DNA from 4 places in the Pseudomonas viridiflava genome. Region 3 is predicted to be linked to each of the others. Evidence: predicted binding sites of a transcription regulator. Region 3 holds the regulator's gene; each other region holds the start of a gene.

The links. The regulator FliA, encoded in region 3, starts transcription of late flagellar genes. The targets are predictions, from matches to a motif close to CTAAAGTTTNNNNNNNNNNNGCCGNTAA.
Region 1: CFBP1590_RS02665 (methyl-accepting chemotaxis protein) is a predicted target of FliA. The motif match lies at 2,238-2,265, and genes of this name have one in related genera.
Region 2: CFBP1590_RS28710 (methyl-accepting chemotaxis protein) is a predicted target of FliA. The motif match lies at 1,927-1,954, and genes of this name have one in related genera.
Region 4: CFBP1590_RS18295 (methyl-accepting chemotaxis protein) is a predicted target of FliA. The motif match lies at 1,162-1,189, and genes of this name have one in related genera.

What each region holds. Positions count from the first base shown of each region.
Region 1 covers NZ_LT855380.1:562,750-566,738, reverse strand. Annotated here, with positions in the region: gene ycaC (isochorismate family cysteine hydrolase YcaC) at 1-575, shown strand, start outside; gene CFBP1590_RS02680 (HIT family protein) at 669-1,103, opposite strand; gene CFBP1590_RS02675 (VOC family protein) at 1,225-1,683, shown strand; gene CFBP1590_RS02670 (hypothetical protein) at 1,771-2,013, shown strand; gene CFBP1590_RS02665 (methyl-accepting chemotaxis protein) at 2,311-3,528, shown strand; gene CFBP1590_RS02660 (response regulator) at 3,538-3,906, shown strand; gene CFBP1590_RS02655 (STAS domain-containing protein) at 3,930-3,989, shown strand, end outside.
Region 2 covers NZ_LT855380.1:2,841,143-2,845,131, reverse strand. Annotated here, with positions in the region: gene CFBP1590_RS28710 (methyl-accepting chemotaxis protein) at 1-1,749, opposite strand, end outside; partial or broken gene CFBP1590_RS28090 (hypothetical protein) at 2,068-2,272, shown strand; gene CFBP1590_RS12965 (ABC-F family ATPase) at 2,293-3,882, shown strand; gene CFBP1590_RS12960 (lactonase family protein) at 3,978-3,989, opposite strand, start outside.
Region 3 covers NZ_LT855380.1:1,907,291-1,911,279, reverse strand. Annotated here, with positions in the region: gene CFBP1590_RS09045 (protein phosphatase CheZ) at 1-624, opposite strand, end outside; gene CFBP1590_RS09040 (chemotaxis response regulator CheY) at 644-1,018, opposite strand; gene fliA (RNA polymerase sigma factor FliA) at 1,274-2,014, opposite strand; gene fleN (flagellar synthesis regulator FleN) at 2,011-2,844, opposite strand; gene flhF (flagellar biosynthesis GTPase FlhF) at 2,960-3,989, opposite strand, start outside.
Region 4 covers NZ_LT855380.1:4,084,233-4,088,221, forward strand. Annotated here, with positions in the region: gene CFBP1590_RS18290 (TetR/AcrR family transcriptional regulator) at 288-896, shown strand; gene CFBP1590_RS18295 (methyl-accepting chemotaxis protein) at 1,279-2,910, shown strand; gene CFBP1590_RS18300 (aldo/keto reductase) at 2,991-3,812, shown strand; gene CFBP1590_RS18305 (type III effector HrpK domain-containing protein) at 3,813-3,989, opposite strand, start outside.

The sequences.
Region 1 (3,989 bases), 1.3 Mb from region 3:
TGGTCGATCACCAGACAGGTTTGATTTCGCTGGTACAGGACTTCACGCCGAATGAGTTCAAGAACAACGTATTGGCGTTGGCCGATGTGGCGAAGTTCTTTGAGCTCCCGACCATTCTGACCACCAGCTTCGAACAAGGCCCGAATGGCCCGCTGGTACCGGAACTCAAGGAGATGTTCCCGGACGCGCCTTACATCGCTCGCCCTGGCCAGATCAACGCCTGGGATAACGAAGACTTCGTCAAAGCGATCAAGGCCACCGGCCGTAAGCAATTGATCATTGCCGGCGTGGTGACGGATGTCTGTGTAGCCTTCCCGACTTTGTCGGCGCTGGCTGAAGGCTTCGATGTGTTTGTGGTGACTGACTCGTCCGGCACCTTCAATACAGCTGTGCAGCAGGCCGCCTGGAACCGCATGACGCAAGCAGGCGCGCAGATGATGAACTGGTTCTCGGTGGCGTGTGAGTTGCAGCGCGACTGGCGCAACGATATCGAAGGCTTGGGCAATCTGCTGTCCCAGCGTATTCCGAACTACCGCAACCTGATGAACAGCTACGCAGCCTTGACTGCACGCTGACAGATCGTCGCAGGAGGGCATTTTGCCCTGCTGCATGCACCTCGATATCAAGCCAGACTAAAGCGATGCCACCGCGTGTTTAATGCGCCACGATCAGTCCAGCATTTCCTTCAGCCTGTCTACCTCGCCAATCTGATTCACCCTCTCCTCCCCATTCAGCATCCGCTCGCAATACTCACGACTCAGAAAAAGTATCACGTCATTCCCATCCGGCTCAGCGGCATATCCAGGATGAGCGGCTATCTCTGCAAGCAATGCTTTCGTTACTGGCACTACATGAAAATGCAAATTGAAGCCTGCCGAGAAACCCAGTTTGTAGACGATCACTTTCCAGGGTTCATACGCCCGCATCAGAAGCTGTTCGGTCCTGCGCAAAACACCTCCCAGCTCAGCCAGCGCCTCGTCGGCAACGTCTGTCAGGTCAGACGCCGACGCAACGGACGCAACCATCAGATAGCCGTTGTATCGCGCATCACGTCGATGGCTGACACGCCAGTGCCCTGTCTCAAAGATGTCCCACTCGGTCATATGTCCATCCTCTGGTTCTTCATCTGCACCTGACTCACAGCGGGAGAATATGACAGCGCACCTCAGGCGTGCGAGATTGCAGGCACTTTGTCATTCACCGCACCAGCAGGAACACTTTTCAATGGACCTAAAATTCAGCCACATCGACGTCCTCGTCACCGACCTCGAAGAAGCCTGCGCTTATTACGCGCGCGTCCTGCAAGCCAGAATCTCCAAAACCCTGATCTGGGAACGCGGCGGTCTGCATGTGCGTTATGCCATCGCGATGATCGGCACGGAGCGTTTCATGCTGGTCCAGCCGTTGGCGGGGAATCTGAAGGAGCTGCTGGATACGTCAGGCGAGGGCATGATTTATCGGCATTGTTATTCGACGCCAGATATCGAGAAGGTTTACGACGAACTGATCGCAGCCGGTGTGCAGCCGGAAGACGAGAACGGCAAGCCGCTGGCACGCTCGAACCTGCAAACGCCATCCGGGGGAAGAATCATCTGGCTGCCCAAGCGGTTCGGGCATTTCTCGATGGAGATTCTGGAGGAGAAGACGCTGGAGGCGTTTATCGAGGCGGCGTTTGCGGATTAGCATGTAACACACACATTGCCTGACTGTGAGCAAGCGTCAGGACCGCTCTGCCACTCTGCTAGGGTGCGAAAAATCTTGGAGACCCCCATGGAAACCGATCCGATTTGCCTTGTTTTCATACCTGCGTTGGTAGCCATTCTTACAGCCGTAGAAAACGAAAAAGGCTCGCCACTCACGGAGGAGGAAGTTATCGGCATCCGGGACAAGGCGACGTGCATGGCGGTTAGGTTCAGTGTCGCGCTCAGTATGGAACAGGAGCGGGGCTATCCGGATATCGTTGCGGAGAACTGCTGGGAGGAATGGCAGCGCCATCGCGAACAACGCGCCTGATTTTTTTACTGCGAGCGCGCGCTGTATCAAAGACATATAGGCGTCTTTTCTGCTCCACGCCGCTGCGTCGAGGAGGGCCTCCCACAACCCGACGTTAGCCGCGACGCTGTACAAAATCTCCCTCCCCTCGCAATTCTCAGAATCACAGCTAAACCTAATACTCAGGCACATCATGCACTTGGTCACCCAACTGTCATCAATCGGACGGGTGGCGTCTGTGCGCTCTAAAGTTGCCATGATCGAGGCAGATAACCCCTAAGTTGCTTCCATCCGCTGTAATGTTCAAGGATCGAACCCATGACGTCGAGTCAGTACGGTAGTACTCCAGGTCAAAGTCATCCCCGCTTCCTCTGGTTTCCGCTGGTCCCGGTCATTCCGGCCATTGCCTGGATTCTGACTCAGTCGGGCGCCTCCTCTGCCAATCTTGCTGCATGCGTCGTACTGGCCATTCTCGGCGTGGGTGCCGGGGTGTGGAGTGCGCGTTCGCAACGTGAACAGGCCGTGCGTCTGACGGCGGATACGCTCACACAGCATCAGGCCAATGACGCTGCAATCGGCGCGAAGGCTTCTCGGGCGCAGCTCAATGAAGTGTTGCTGGGTGCGATGCCGATCTGGGCCAAGCAGGTCGAAAGCTCGCGTCAGCAGACCGAGACCGCCATTGTTGAGCTGACCAGTCGGTTCACGGGCATTTCCGAGCGGCTGCAGGAGACCGTTCAGGCTTCGCAGCAGGCTGCGGGTGAGCTGGACGGGCAGAATGCGGACGGCGCGCTCAAGGTGCTGGCGCAGAGCGACAGCGAGCTGAGCCAGGTCATTGATTCCTTGAAAGCCACGCAGGCCAGCCGCGACGAGACGCTGACCCAGGTGCGCAGCCTCACGGCCTATACCGGTGAGCTGCGTACCATGGCGGCCGACGTTGCAGCCATCGCGGCGCAGACCAACCTGTTGGCCCTCAATGCGGCCATCGAAGCAGCGCGTGCCGGTGAAGCCGGGCGAGGCTTTGCGGTGGTGGCCGATGCGGTGCGCAGCCTGTCGAGCAAGTCCAGCGAGACCGGTCAGCAGATGTCGGCCAAGGTCGACATCATCAACAACGCCATTACCCAACTGGTTCAGGCTGCCTCCAGCGGCGCGGATCAGGACAGCCATTCGGTGGCCGAGTCCGAACAAAGCATCCAGCATGTGCTGCAGCGTTTCCAGAGCATTACCGGACGCCTGGCCGAATCCGCCGACCTGCTGAAACAGGAAAGCTACGGCATTCGCGACGAGATGACCGAGGTGCTGGTCAGCCTGCAGTTCCAGGACCGGGTCAGTCAGATCCTCACCCATGTGCGCGACAACATCGACTCGCTGCACACCCATTTGCAGCAGTCCAGCCAGTCTCCGGACGAGGCCGTCGCGATCAATGCCCGCGAGTGGCTGGCGCGCATGGAGTCCACTTACGCCACTGACGAACAGCGCCGCACGCACCGCGGCGAATCGGCAGCGCAACAGAATTCTCAGGAAATCACGTTCTTCTAGGAGCGAATCATGGCTAAGAGTGTATTGGTGGTCGACGACTCGAGCAGCGTTCGGCAGGTCGTCGGCATTGCGCTGAAAAGTGCTGGATACGATGTGATCGAGGCCTGCGACGGCAAGGATGCACTGGGCAAGCTCAGCGGGCAGAAGGTGCACCTGATCATCAGCGACGTGAACATGCCGAACATGGACGGCATCACCTTCGTCAAGGAAGTGAAGAAGCTGGCCAGTTACAAGTTCACGCCGATCATCATGCTGACCACCGAGTCGCAGGAATCCAAGAAGGCCGAAGGCCAGGCCGCTGGTGCCAAGGCCTGGGTGGTCAAGCCGTTCCAGCCTGCACAGATGCTGGCTGCGGTCTCCAAGCTCATTCTGCCCTGAGTGTCCGGGCCACGGAGGCCAGCATGTCGATGTTGAGCGAAGTCACTGCTGACACCCTGCGTGTCAGCATCGATGGCGAACTG
Region 2 (3,989 bases), 930 kb from region 3:
GGCGGCCGAAGCCACCTGAATATTGCGATCACTGATCGACGCAATGCCTTCGGCGATTTCTTCCAGCAACTCACCGGCACGCACCACGTTGCTCGCGCCCTCCTTCGCTTTGCCCAGTGTTTCCTGCATGGAACTGGCGGCCCGATCAGAGCCGGACTGCAGGTTGGCAATCATGTTCTGGATGCTGACGGTGGAATCCTGGGTTTTCTTGGCCAGGTTCCTCACTTCGTCGGCGACCACGGCGAAACCACGGCCTTGCTCGCCTGCGCGGGCAGCCTCGATGGCAGCGTTAAGGGCCAGCAGGTTGGTCTGCTCGGCAACGCCACGAATCACATCCAGAACCGAAGAGATCGAATCGCTTTCACCCTTGAGCTCCCCAATGATCCGCGAGGTCTGTTCAGCCTGAACCTCCAGTCCCTGAATCAGGCTGATGGTGTTTTCGATTTCAGTCTTGCCCTGCAGAGTGCTGGCATTGACGCGCTGTGACATCTCGGCGGCATCGGTGGTGCTGCGTGCGACGTCCTTGACCGTGGCGCTCATCTCGCTGATGGCAGTGGCGACCTGGTCAGTGCCCTGACGTTGCTGTGCCACGTTGTTGCTGGTCTGCAGGGCTACGGCAGATGATTGCTCGGCCGCGGTGGCGACCTGTGCGGTGGCGCTGCCAATCTCGCGGATGACTTCGCTGATCTGCAGGGCCATGTTGTCAAGATTGCGAGCGATCTCTCCAAACTCATCCTTGCCCGTATAAAGAGTCCTGGCTGTCAGGTCACGGGTCGAAAGCGAGATCAGGGTGCGATTCACATCAACAACGGCGATCTTGATATTGCGAATGATGACCGATGCCAGCCACAGCACGGCAATCAACATCAGGACCACGATCGCGATTGCCACGTACAGACTGCGTTCGGCGTCGGTACGCTCATCACTGGCAAGACCCACCACCATCTGCCCCAGCTCCGCCTCCACCTTGGCCATCAAGTCGATGCGAACGGTGGCCAGGTTGAACCAGTCTTCCGGCTTGATATTGAGTGGATCACCCAGCGGCGTATCGAAACCCAGACGCTGCAGACGCGCCACTTCCAGTGAGCCGGGCTGTTGCAGAACGGCATCCAGCTTGTTCTTGAATTCGACAGGCGACCAGCGCTGGTAAGCTTCGAAATAGCCGGAGAACTCACCGAGGTTGCGGCTGAAGCGTGACAACAGTGCTGCGTCAAAGCGGTTCTGGTTGAACGCCAGACCGAGCAATACACGCTCTCGGCCAGCGCGTTCCTTCATATCCACGAACTGGTTGAGCGAGCTCAACCCGCGCAGGATCTGTGGATCGTCGATACTCGCTTCCAGAGAATAATTGAAGCCGATCAGGACTTTGATCAGGTCGGTAAAGCGGGCACCGGATTCGGTATTGTTGATTGCCTGCGAATCGACCTTGAGGCGCAGCGCGATCAGATCATCCAGCGCACGAAGCACCTTGTCCGGCGCAGGAATACCCTCGGTCGTTTGCGCTCGCATCACGCCAACCGCCTTGTCGGTTTCCTGGCGAAAGGTCTTCAGCTCGTTCTGCATGGACTTGCCACCACTGCCCAGAAACACGCCGCTGGCGCCGCGTTCACGCTGGATGGTAGTAACGACATCGCTCAGTTTCTGTGCAGCATTGGTAGCGGTAACAGCCCGGTTCATGGAACCGAGCGTATCGCTTTTGTCAGCCACAAAAATCCCCGCAAAGGCCAGAAAGCCAAGCAGAGGGAACATCAGAATAAGTAGCAGTTTGGTACTCAAAGGGGCGTTTCTAAGCATTGCAGACCTCATGACTTGCACACTTGTGGTTAAAACGACCTCGGGCGAACGTTCTATGAAGGTGACGTTTTCTAATAGCCGAAGATGATTCAGTAGCAGCCTGCCGTAGCCTGTTTTTTCCTCCGTTCGACTGTTTCGGCTGCAAAGTGCCAAGCTTGATCTGTGCGCGGAAATACCAGCAGGGGATGCCCTCAGGCAGTGCCCAACGTTACTTCGCGCCAGGCACGCAAGATGCGTGTGCCCTTGAGAATGTATCGACGCATATCTCCCTGGCCATACAACTGTCGCCATACCTATGCGACAATGCGCGCCATGTCTGGCATGAACCCCCGCATTTATCTCCCGGCAGCTCGGCCATAACGCGCTGATGCTGCTGTCGACGCATGCGCGATGGATCAACTCGAGCCCGGACTGGAGCGAACCGGAAAGGCTCCTGATTGGCCCTGAATGGGTCCCGGCCCAAATAAGCGCACCATAAGCTATTGATAGGTAAAGTAATTGATCTCCACAGCTAACATCACGATGCAGTTCGGCCCCAAACCCCTGTTCGAGAACGTCTCGGTCAAGTTTGGTGCCGGTAACCGTTACGGCCTGATCGGCGCGAACGGCTGCGGTAAGTCCACGTTCATGAAAATCCTGGGCGGCGATCTCGAGCCTTCGGGTGGTCAGGTGATGCTGGAGCCGAACGTGCGTCTGGGTAAGCTGCGCCAGGATCAGTTCGCCTACGAAGAATTCACTGTGCTCGACACGGTGATCATGGGTCACGAAGAGCTATGGAAGGTCAAGGCCGAGCGCGATCGCATCTACTCGCTGCCGGAAATGAGCGAAGACGACGGCATGGCCGTGGCCGAGCTGGAAACCGAGTTTGCGGAAATGGACGGCTACACCGCCGAGTCCCGCGCCGGTGAACTGCTGCTGGGTCTGGGTATAGGCATCGAACAGCACAACGGCCCGATGAGCGAAGTCTCGCCCGGCTGGAAACTGCGCGTACTGCTGGCGCAGGCGCTGTTCTCCGATCCTGAAGTGCTGTTGCTCGACGAACCGACCAACCACTTGGACATCAACACCATTCGCTGGCTGGAAAACATCCTGACCCAGCGTAACAGCCTGATGATCATCATCTCCCACGACCGTCACTTCCTGAACAGCGTGTGCACGCACATGGCTGACCTTGATTACGGCGAGCTGCGTCTGTTCCCGGGCAACTACGACGAATACATGACCGTGGCGACCCAGTCCCGCGAGCAGTTGCTGTCCGACAACGCCAAGAAGAAAGCGCAGATTTCCGAGCTGCAGTCGTTCGTCAGCCGCTTCTCGGCCAACGCTTCGAAAGCCAAGCAGGCCACCTCCCGCGCCAAGCAGATCGACAAGATCCAGCTGGCCGAGGTCAAGCCGTCCAGTCGCGTCAGCCCGTTCATTCGTTTCGAGCAGACCAAGAAGCTGCACCGTCAGGCGGTTGTGGTCGAGCGCATGGCGAAGGGTTTTGATGGTGTGCCGCTGTTCAAGGACTTCAGCTTCACCGTTGAAGCCGGCGAGCGCGTGGCGATCATCGGCCCGAACGGTATCGGCAAGACCACCCTGCTGCGCACCTTGGTCAACGAGCTGCAACCGGATGCAGGTTCGGTCAAGTGGACCGAGTCGGCAGAGATCGGTTACTACGCGCAGGACCACGCTCACGACTTCGAAGACGACAGCACCCTCTTCGACTGGATGGGTCAATGGACCCAAGGCGGCGAGCAGCTGGTTCGCGGCACCCTGGGCCGCATGCTGTTCTCCAACGACGAGATCCTCAAGTCGGTCAAAGTGATTTCCGGTGGTGAACAGGGTCGCATGCTGTTCGGCAAGCTGATCCTGCAAAAGCCGAACGTGCTGGTGATGGACGAACCGACCAACCACCTGGACATGGAATCCATCGAGGCCCTCAACCTCGCGCTGGAAAACTACCCGGGCACGCTGGTGTTCGTCAGCCATGACCGTGAGTTCGTGTCCTCGCTCGCCACGCGCATCATCGAGCTGAGCCCAAGCGGCGTGATCGACTTCAGCGGTACGTACGACGACTACCTGCGCAGCCAGGGCGTGGCGTTCTAAGCCTGACGCCTCGATTCGCACTTGCTGTACCTGAAACCCCTGCCCTTGCGGCAGGGGTTTTGCGTTTCAGAACTACGCAAACAAAACGGGTGGCATTACTGAGCAGG
Region 3 (3,989 bases):
GCGATCGACATGGCTGGCCATGAGCACCAGCTTGAGCAAATTGCCTTCCACTTCAGTGACCAACTGCGTGACACGCTTGATCACCTGACCGGTGAGGTCCTGGTAATCCTGGGCGAGCAGAATGTCATTGAGGTGCGCGGAAACCTCGTGAGTTTCCTTCTCGGTACGCGTCAGAAAACCATCGACCCGCTTGGCGAGATCGCGAAATTCCTCGGCACCGATTTCGCGGCGCATGAAGCGCCCCCAGTCTTCACTCAACGCCTTCGCGTCGGCGCTCAGACCGTTCATGACCGGCGTGCTTTCCTCGACCAGATCCATGGTGCGGTTGGCCGCATTTTCGGTCAGCCGCACGACGTAACCCAGACGCTCGGTGGCATCCGTGATCTGCGATACCTCCTCGGCCTGAGGCATGTGCGGATCGATCTGGAAGTTGACGATTGCACTGTGCAGCTCACGAGTCAGCTTGCCCACTTCCTGATAAAGGCCGCGGTCGCGTGTCTGGTTGAGCTCATGGATCAGTTGCACAGCTTCGCCGAAACGACCTTTTTCAAGGCTGGTGACGAGTTCCTGCGCGTGTCTTTTCAGGGTCGACTCAAAGTCGGCCATCGAATCATTGTTATCCATAGCGCCCTCGCGGCATGCATCAGCTATTGACGCGTTCAAAGATCTTTTCGATCTTCTCTTTCAGCGCTTGAGCCGTGAATGGCTTGACCACGTAACCGTTCACCCCGGCCTGTGCAGCTTCGATGATCTGCTCACGCTTGGCTTCAGCGGTGACCATCAGCACGGGAAGGCTCTTGAGGCGCTCGTCCTGACGGACCTGGCGCAACAGATCGATACCGGACATGCCAGGCATGTTCCAGTCCGTCACCAGAAAGTCAAAGGCGCCGCTCTGCAGCATCGGCAGCGCGGTCAGACCGTCGTCCGCTTCCGATGTGTTGGTGAACCCCAGATCACGCAACAGGTTCTTGATGATCCGCCTCATCGTTGAGAAGTCATCAACGATGAGGATTTTCATGTTCTTGTCCAATTCGACCTCCAAGCAGTCTTTAACGCGTTCAGCACCTGAACACGCTGTTCACTCAATACTGGCACAGCACACCCCCGGCTGTACGAAACGACGACGGGCTTGGCAAAACGACAGGTACAGACCTGAACGAACAGCCCATCGAGGCACCGCCCGACAGGCTCCTGCCTTGTCTATCCTGTTACCACGTAACGCTCTGCACAGCCGGCTTGAAGCCAATGTGCGGACCAGGCCGCACCTTGACTGTCAACGCGCTCGCCACTCCCCCAAACGCCCTCGCAAACGAGCTGCGCACTGGCTGTGTAACTGACTGACCCGCGATTCGCTGACCCCCAGGACCTCTCCGATTTCCTTGAGGTTCAGCTCTTCGTCGTAGTACAGCGCCAAGACCAGACGCTCACGCTCCGGCAAATTGGCAATCGCATCGGCCAGGGCTGCCTGGAAGCGCTCGTCTTCCAGGTCCCGTGACGGTTCAAGCGAACCGCTGGCACCGTCCTCGTGCAGCCCTTCATGGTCGCCGTCCTGAAGCAGGTCGTCGAAACTGAAGAGGCGGCTGCCCAAGGTGTCATTCAAAATCCCGTAATAATCATCGAGACTCAACTGGAGTTCGGCAGCAACCTCGTGATCTTTAGCGTCACGTCCGGTTTTCGCTTCAATTGCGCGAATTGCGTCGCTCACCATGCGCGTATTGCGGTGGACCGAGCGAGGCGCCCAGTCACCCTTGCGCACTTCGTCGAGCATGGCGCCACGAATACGGATACCCGCATAGGTCTCGAAACTCGCACCCTTGGTGGAATCGTATTTGGTCGAGACTTCGAGCAGACCGATCATGCCGGCCTGAATCAGGTCCTCGACCTGCACACTGGCTGGCAGGCGAGCCAGCAGGTGATAGGCGATACGTTTGACCAGAGGCGCATAACGCTCGATCAGCTCGTACTGCGAATTCCGGGAAGCCTTGCTGTACATCTGATAGCCGCTCGCTGTCATTGGACAGGCCCCGCACTGGTCTGGTGAACGAGTCGTTCGACGAAGAATTCAAGGTGACCCCGTGGGTTGGCCGGCAACGGCCAGGTGTCGACCTTCTGGGCAATGGCCTTGAATGCCAGCGCGCATTTGGAGCGCGGGAAGGCTTCGTAGACGGCACGCTGTTTCTGAACGGCCTTGCGCACGCATTCGTCGTAGGGCACAGCCCCGACATACTGCAGCGCAACATCCAGAAAGCGGTCCGTGACCTTGGTCAGCTTGGCGAACAGATTGCGGCCTTCCTGAGGGCTCTGGGCCATGTTGGCCAGCACCCTGAAACGATTCATGCCGTAGTCGCGGTTGAGCAACTTGATCAGTGCGTAGGCATCGGTGATGGACGTCGGCTCGTCGCAGACCACCAGCAGGACTTCCTGCGCGGCGCGTACAAAGCTGACCACCGATTCACCAATGCCGGCTGCCGTGTCGATCACCAGCACATCGAGGTTGTCGCCAATCTCGCTGAACGCCTGGATCAGACCGGCATGCTGGGCAGGCGACAGATGAACCATGCTCTGGGTGCCGGAAGCGGCAGGCACGATGCGCACGCCGCCCGGCCCCTGGAGAAGCACGTCGCGCAACTCGCAACGGCCTTCTATGACATCGGCGAGCGTGCGTTTGGGTGTCAGCCCCAGCAGGACATCGACATTTGCCAGACCCAGATCGGCGTCAAGAAGCATGACGCGTCGACCGAGCTCAGCCAGGGCCAGTGAGAGGTTCACTGACACGTTAGTCTTACCGACGCCACCTTTGCCGCCAGTCACCGCAATAACCTGTACGGGATGCATGCTGCCCATGTTATTTCTTTACCTTGTCTTGCGTAGACCGAAGCCACATTGGGGGCTGCACGTTCGCGAACGAACAATGCCTGGCAGACCATCGATGCAGGGACATTCCAATAGTCTCCATCACTTAACCTACCCTTTTGCCAGGTGAGTGATAGAGGTCGGCAAACATATCAGCCATCGCTTCTTCGCTAGGCTCGTCCTGCATTTGCACGCTGACCGCGCGACTCACCAACTGGTGGCGACGCGGGATGTGCAAATCGTCAGGAATCCGTGGTCCGTCCGTGAGGTAGGCCACCGGCAATTCGTGACTGATTGCCAGGCTCAGAACTTCACCCAGGCTGGCGGTTTCATCCAGCTTGGTCAAAATGCATCCGGCCAGGCCACAACGCTTGTAACTGTGATAAGCCGCCGTCAGTACCTGCTTCTGGCTGGTTGTGGCCAGGACCAGGTAGTTACGCGACTTGATGCCACGACCCGCCAGGCTTTCCAGTTGCATGCGCAACGCAGGATCACTGGCTTGCAGCCCGGCGGTATCAATGAGGACCACACGCTTGCGCAGCAGAGGCTCAAGGGCCTGTGCCAGCGACTGACCGGGATCGACGTGAGTCACCGGCACGTTGAGGATGCGGCCCAGTGTCTTAAGCTGCTCCTGGGCACCGATGCGGAAACTGTCCATGCTGACCAGCGCAATGTTCTGCGCGCCGTATTTCAGTACATAACGGGCGGCCAGCTTGGCCAGCGTGGTGGTCTTGCCCATGCCGGCAGGACCGACCATGGCAATCACACCGCCCTCTTCCAGTGGCTCGACATCCGGCACGGCAATCATGCGCGCCAGATGGGCCAACAGCATGCGCCAGGCCTGACGAGGCTCGTCAATGTCCGGAATCATCGACAGCAGGTCACGCGACAGCGGGCCGGACAGGCCGACGCGTTGCAGGCGACGCCACAGGTTGGCCTGTTGCGGACGGCTGCCCTGCAACTGGGTCCAGGCCAGGGAACCGAGTTGGACTTCCAGAAGCTCGCGCAGACCGTTCAATTCGGAGCGCATCGATTCAAAGGCACGTTGACCGCCTGCAGGCTCGGCTGCAGGAGCCGGTGCGTAGGCAAACGGACGTGGCGGCTCTTCGAGTGTCGGCTCGATGTGGGTATCGGTC
Region 4 (3,989 bases), 2.2 Mb from region 3:
AGAAGCACTGCCATCTGCTTCTGCCCGCAGGCCGTGGGAGCTATCGCAGGTTACGACGGCAGCGATGGGCTGCGTGGCGGCCCCAAGGTTCTATCTGACACACCGCATGCGCAGGCCTTGCTCCCGATTCCCGACAAATCGCCGGCAAGCCGCCTCCCACAGCTCGGTTTTTGCTGCGCGACGCCGCTACGTCGAAGACGTGGTGGCGCCTCCTACCAATATTGAGCCTCTCACAAACCCGGTGCTACCATGCGCGACCGCCATGCAGGCAAGGGAATATCCGGTTCATGAGCAGCATTCGCGAGCGCAATAAAGAACTCATCCTGCGCGCCGCCAGCGAGGAATTTGCCGACAAGGGCTTCGCTGCCAGCAAGACCAGCGATATTGCCGCCAAGGCCGGTGTCCCCAAGCCCAACGTCTATTACTACTTCAAGTCCAAGGAAAATCTGTACCGCGAGGTGCTGGAAAGCATCATCGAGCCGATCTTGCGTGCCTCCACGCCCTTCAATCCCGAAGGTGTGCCGGCCGAAGTACTCAGCCGCTACATTCGCGCCAAGATCCAGATTTCCCGAGACCTGCCGTTTGCGTCGAAAGTATTTGCCAGCGAGATCATGCACGGCGCGCCGCACCTGACGCCGGAGCAGATCGAACAGCTCAACGGCCAGGCCCGGCACAACATCGAATGCATTCAGGCGTGGATCGACAGCGGACAGATTGCCCCGCTCGACCCGCACCACCTGATGTTCACGATCTGGGCAGCGACCCAGACATACGCCGATTTCGACTGGCAGATCGCAACCGTGACCGGCAAGGCCACGCTGGAAGACAGCGATTACGAGGCGGCGACCCGCACCATCCTGCGTCTGGTGCTCAAGGGCTGTGAGCCAGACAGGTAGCGCTGCGAAAAACGCTTTCCCCAAAACGCAAAAAACCCGCCGAAGCGGGTCGTTCCTGCACATGTCCATCCCGACATCCTGTCAGTAGCCTCCTGGCAATGGCCGATCCTCCGTGATCGCTGCATCGTTCCTTCGCTGCAGTTGTTGAATTGGATCCTACATTCACTCTGGGTCCTCCGATAGAGCCAATGACGCCTGTTGGTGTAAGCCTTTCGCTATGGTGCTCGAATAGTTCCGTAACACGGCAAATAAATGTGACGGTTATCTCATGTTTGGTCATGATGCGCCGAGAAGCTGGAGAGGCCCTGAGATCAGGCGTTAGCGCCGGTCGGTCTGTCAGCTGCAAAGAAGAAAAAGAAAAATAACGTATGGGGTCGAGATCATGAATATGCGCAGTCTTTCCATCAGCCGCCGGTTATGGCTGATTCTCATCGTTTCTGTGCTGATGCTCTTTGTCCTCGCAGCCACCCTGCTCAAGCAGATTCACGACGATCTGTATCAGGCCAAGGCCGAGAAGACCATGCACGTGGTCCAGACCGCCAGTGGCATTCTTACCTACTATCAAGGCCTGGAAGCCGCTGGCACCATGCCCCGCGAGGCCGCTCAGCAGCAGGCCTTGAAAGAAATCAAAGGGTTGCGTTACAGCCAGAATGACTATTTCTGGATCAACGATCTGCAGCCCGTGATGATCATGCACCCCACCAATCCCAAGCTCGAAGGCCAGAACCTGTCGGCCATCCGAGACCCGGACGGTTTCGCGGTGTTCAACGAAATGGTCACCGTCGTCAAAAGCAAGGGCGCCGGTCTGGTCAACTATCGCTGGCCCAAGCCCGGCGCCACCGATCCGGTGAAAAAGACTTCTTACGTCCAGCTGTTTCAGCCCTGGGGCTGGATCCTCGGCTCCGGCGTGTACGTGGACGATGTGGCCGCAGAGTTCAAGGCGCAGATGTGGAACGCCGGGATCTTCATCGCAGGCATCGTAGTCGTCATGATCCTGATGCTGACCCTGATCGTGCGCAGCATCGTTCGTCCTCTCCGAGCGGCCGTCAGCGCGATGGGCAACATTGCCAGCGGCGAAAGCGATCTGACCCGCACCCTGGAAACCCATGGCAGCGACGAGATCACTGAACTGGGTACTCATTTCAACGCCTTCATCGCCAAACTGCGCAACGTGGTAGGCCAGTTGCAGAACTCTGCCGTGGCACTTGGCCAGGCATCCACCGATCTGGGCAGCAACGCCGAACAGGCGCAGAACCGCAGCCAGCAGCAATCGGAGCAGATGGATCTGGTGGCCACCGCTGTCAACGAAGTGACCTACGGCGTGCAGGACGTGGCCAAGAATGCCGAACACGCTGCCAGTGAAATGCGCAATGCCGAATCCCAGGCGCAACAGGGTCAGGTCAACATCGACAACAGCCTGCGCCAGATCGAACACCTCTCGGGCACGATCGGCCAGGCGGTGGAAGTCATGCACACGCTGTCCAGCGAAAGCACCCAGATTGGCGGTGTGCTGGAGGTGATCAGCTCGATTGCCGAGCAGACCAACCTGCTGGCTCTGAACGCGGCCATCGAAGCGGCACGCGCGGGCGAACAGGGTCGCGGCTTTGCCGTGGTGGCAGACGAAGTACGCCTGCTGGCGCAACGGACCCAGAAATCCACAGCCGAAATCCAGGCGATGATTGAACGTCTGCAGCGGCACTCGGACGCGGCAGTCAAGGTCATCGGCGACAGCAGTCGCTCCTCGCAGCTGACCATCGAGCAGGCCAATCAGGCGGGTCAGAGCCTGAGCTCGATCAGCCAGGCCTTGCGCAACCTCAACGGCCTGAACGCCTCCATCGCCAGCGCCACGCTGCAACAATCCCACGTGGTCGATGACATCAACCAGAACGTCACCCAGGCTGCGCAACTGTCGCAGAGCACCGCGCTGGCCGCCGAACAGTCCACCACGGCCAGTCAGCACCTGAGAAGGCTGAGCGAACAGTTGAACGACCTGCTGAAGCAATTCCGCGTGTAATTGATCGGTTGGAAGGTCTGCATGGGAACCTCCAGCAGACCCCGTTGCCTGAGACCTGTTCACTAACTACAGGGGGTCACATGCGCACACTGGAATTGGCAGGCAGCACCGTGCCAGTGCTGGGTCAAGGCACCTGGCACATGGGTGAAAAAGGTCATTTACGCTCGGCCGAAATTGCCGGGCTGTGTCGCGGCATCGAACAGGGCCTGACCCTGATCGACACCGCTGAAATGTATGCCGACGGCGGCGCCGAGGAAATCGTAGGGCAAGCCATTGCCGGGCAACGCGACAAGGTGTTCGTCGTCAGCAAGGTCTATCCACACAACGCCAGCCGCACAGGAATTCCAAAAGCCTGCGAAGCCAGCCTTCGTCGGATGAATACCGATTACATCGATCTTTATCTGCTGCACTGGCCGGGCCAGTACCCGCTGACCGAGACCGTCGAAGCGTTCGAACGTCTGCGCGAGGAAGGCAAGATCGGTGCCTGGGGCGTTTCCAATTTCGACGTGCCGGACATGATCGAGCTGGACAACCCGCGTTGCGCCACCAATCAGGTGCTGTACAACCCGGAGCAGCGTGGCATCGAGTTCGACCTGATGCTGTGGAGCGCCAATCGTCACTTGCCGCTGATGGCGTACTGCCCGATCGGCCAGGCGGGTGATCTGCTGTACCACCCTGCCCTGCATGAAATCGCCAATCGCCACAGCGCCACGCCTGCGCAGATATCGCTGGCATGGGTGCTGCGCCAGGACAACATGATCGCCATTCCGAAAGCGACTGACCCCGAGCACATTCGCCTGAACGTCGCAGCCGAACAGATCAGGCTGACTGAGCAGGACCTGGCCGATATCGACCGCGCCTGGCCGACGCCAACCCGGAAAATGCCACTGGCGATGGTCTGATCACTTGGGACGGGGAATGTCGAACTGATCCAGTACCGGGTTTACGGTACGGCTGAAGGCCTTGCGTTCCTTGCGCTCCTTGATCGAGCTGACGATCTCCGAGATGCCCATCCCCAGCCCGATGGCACCGCTGACCACCCAGCCCACCGGACCTGCCGCCGCGCCAATCGCTGACGC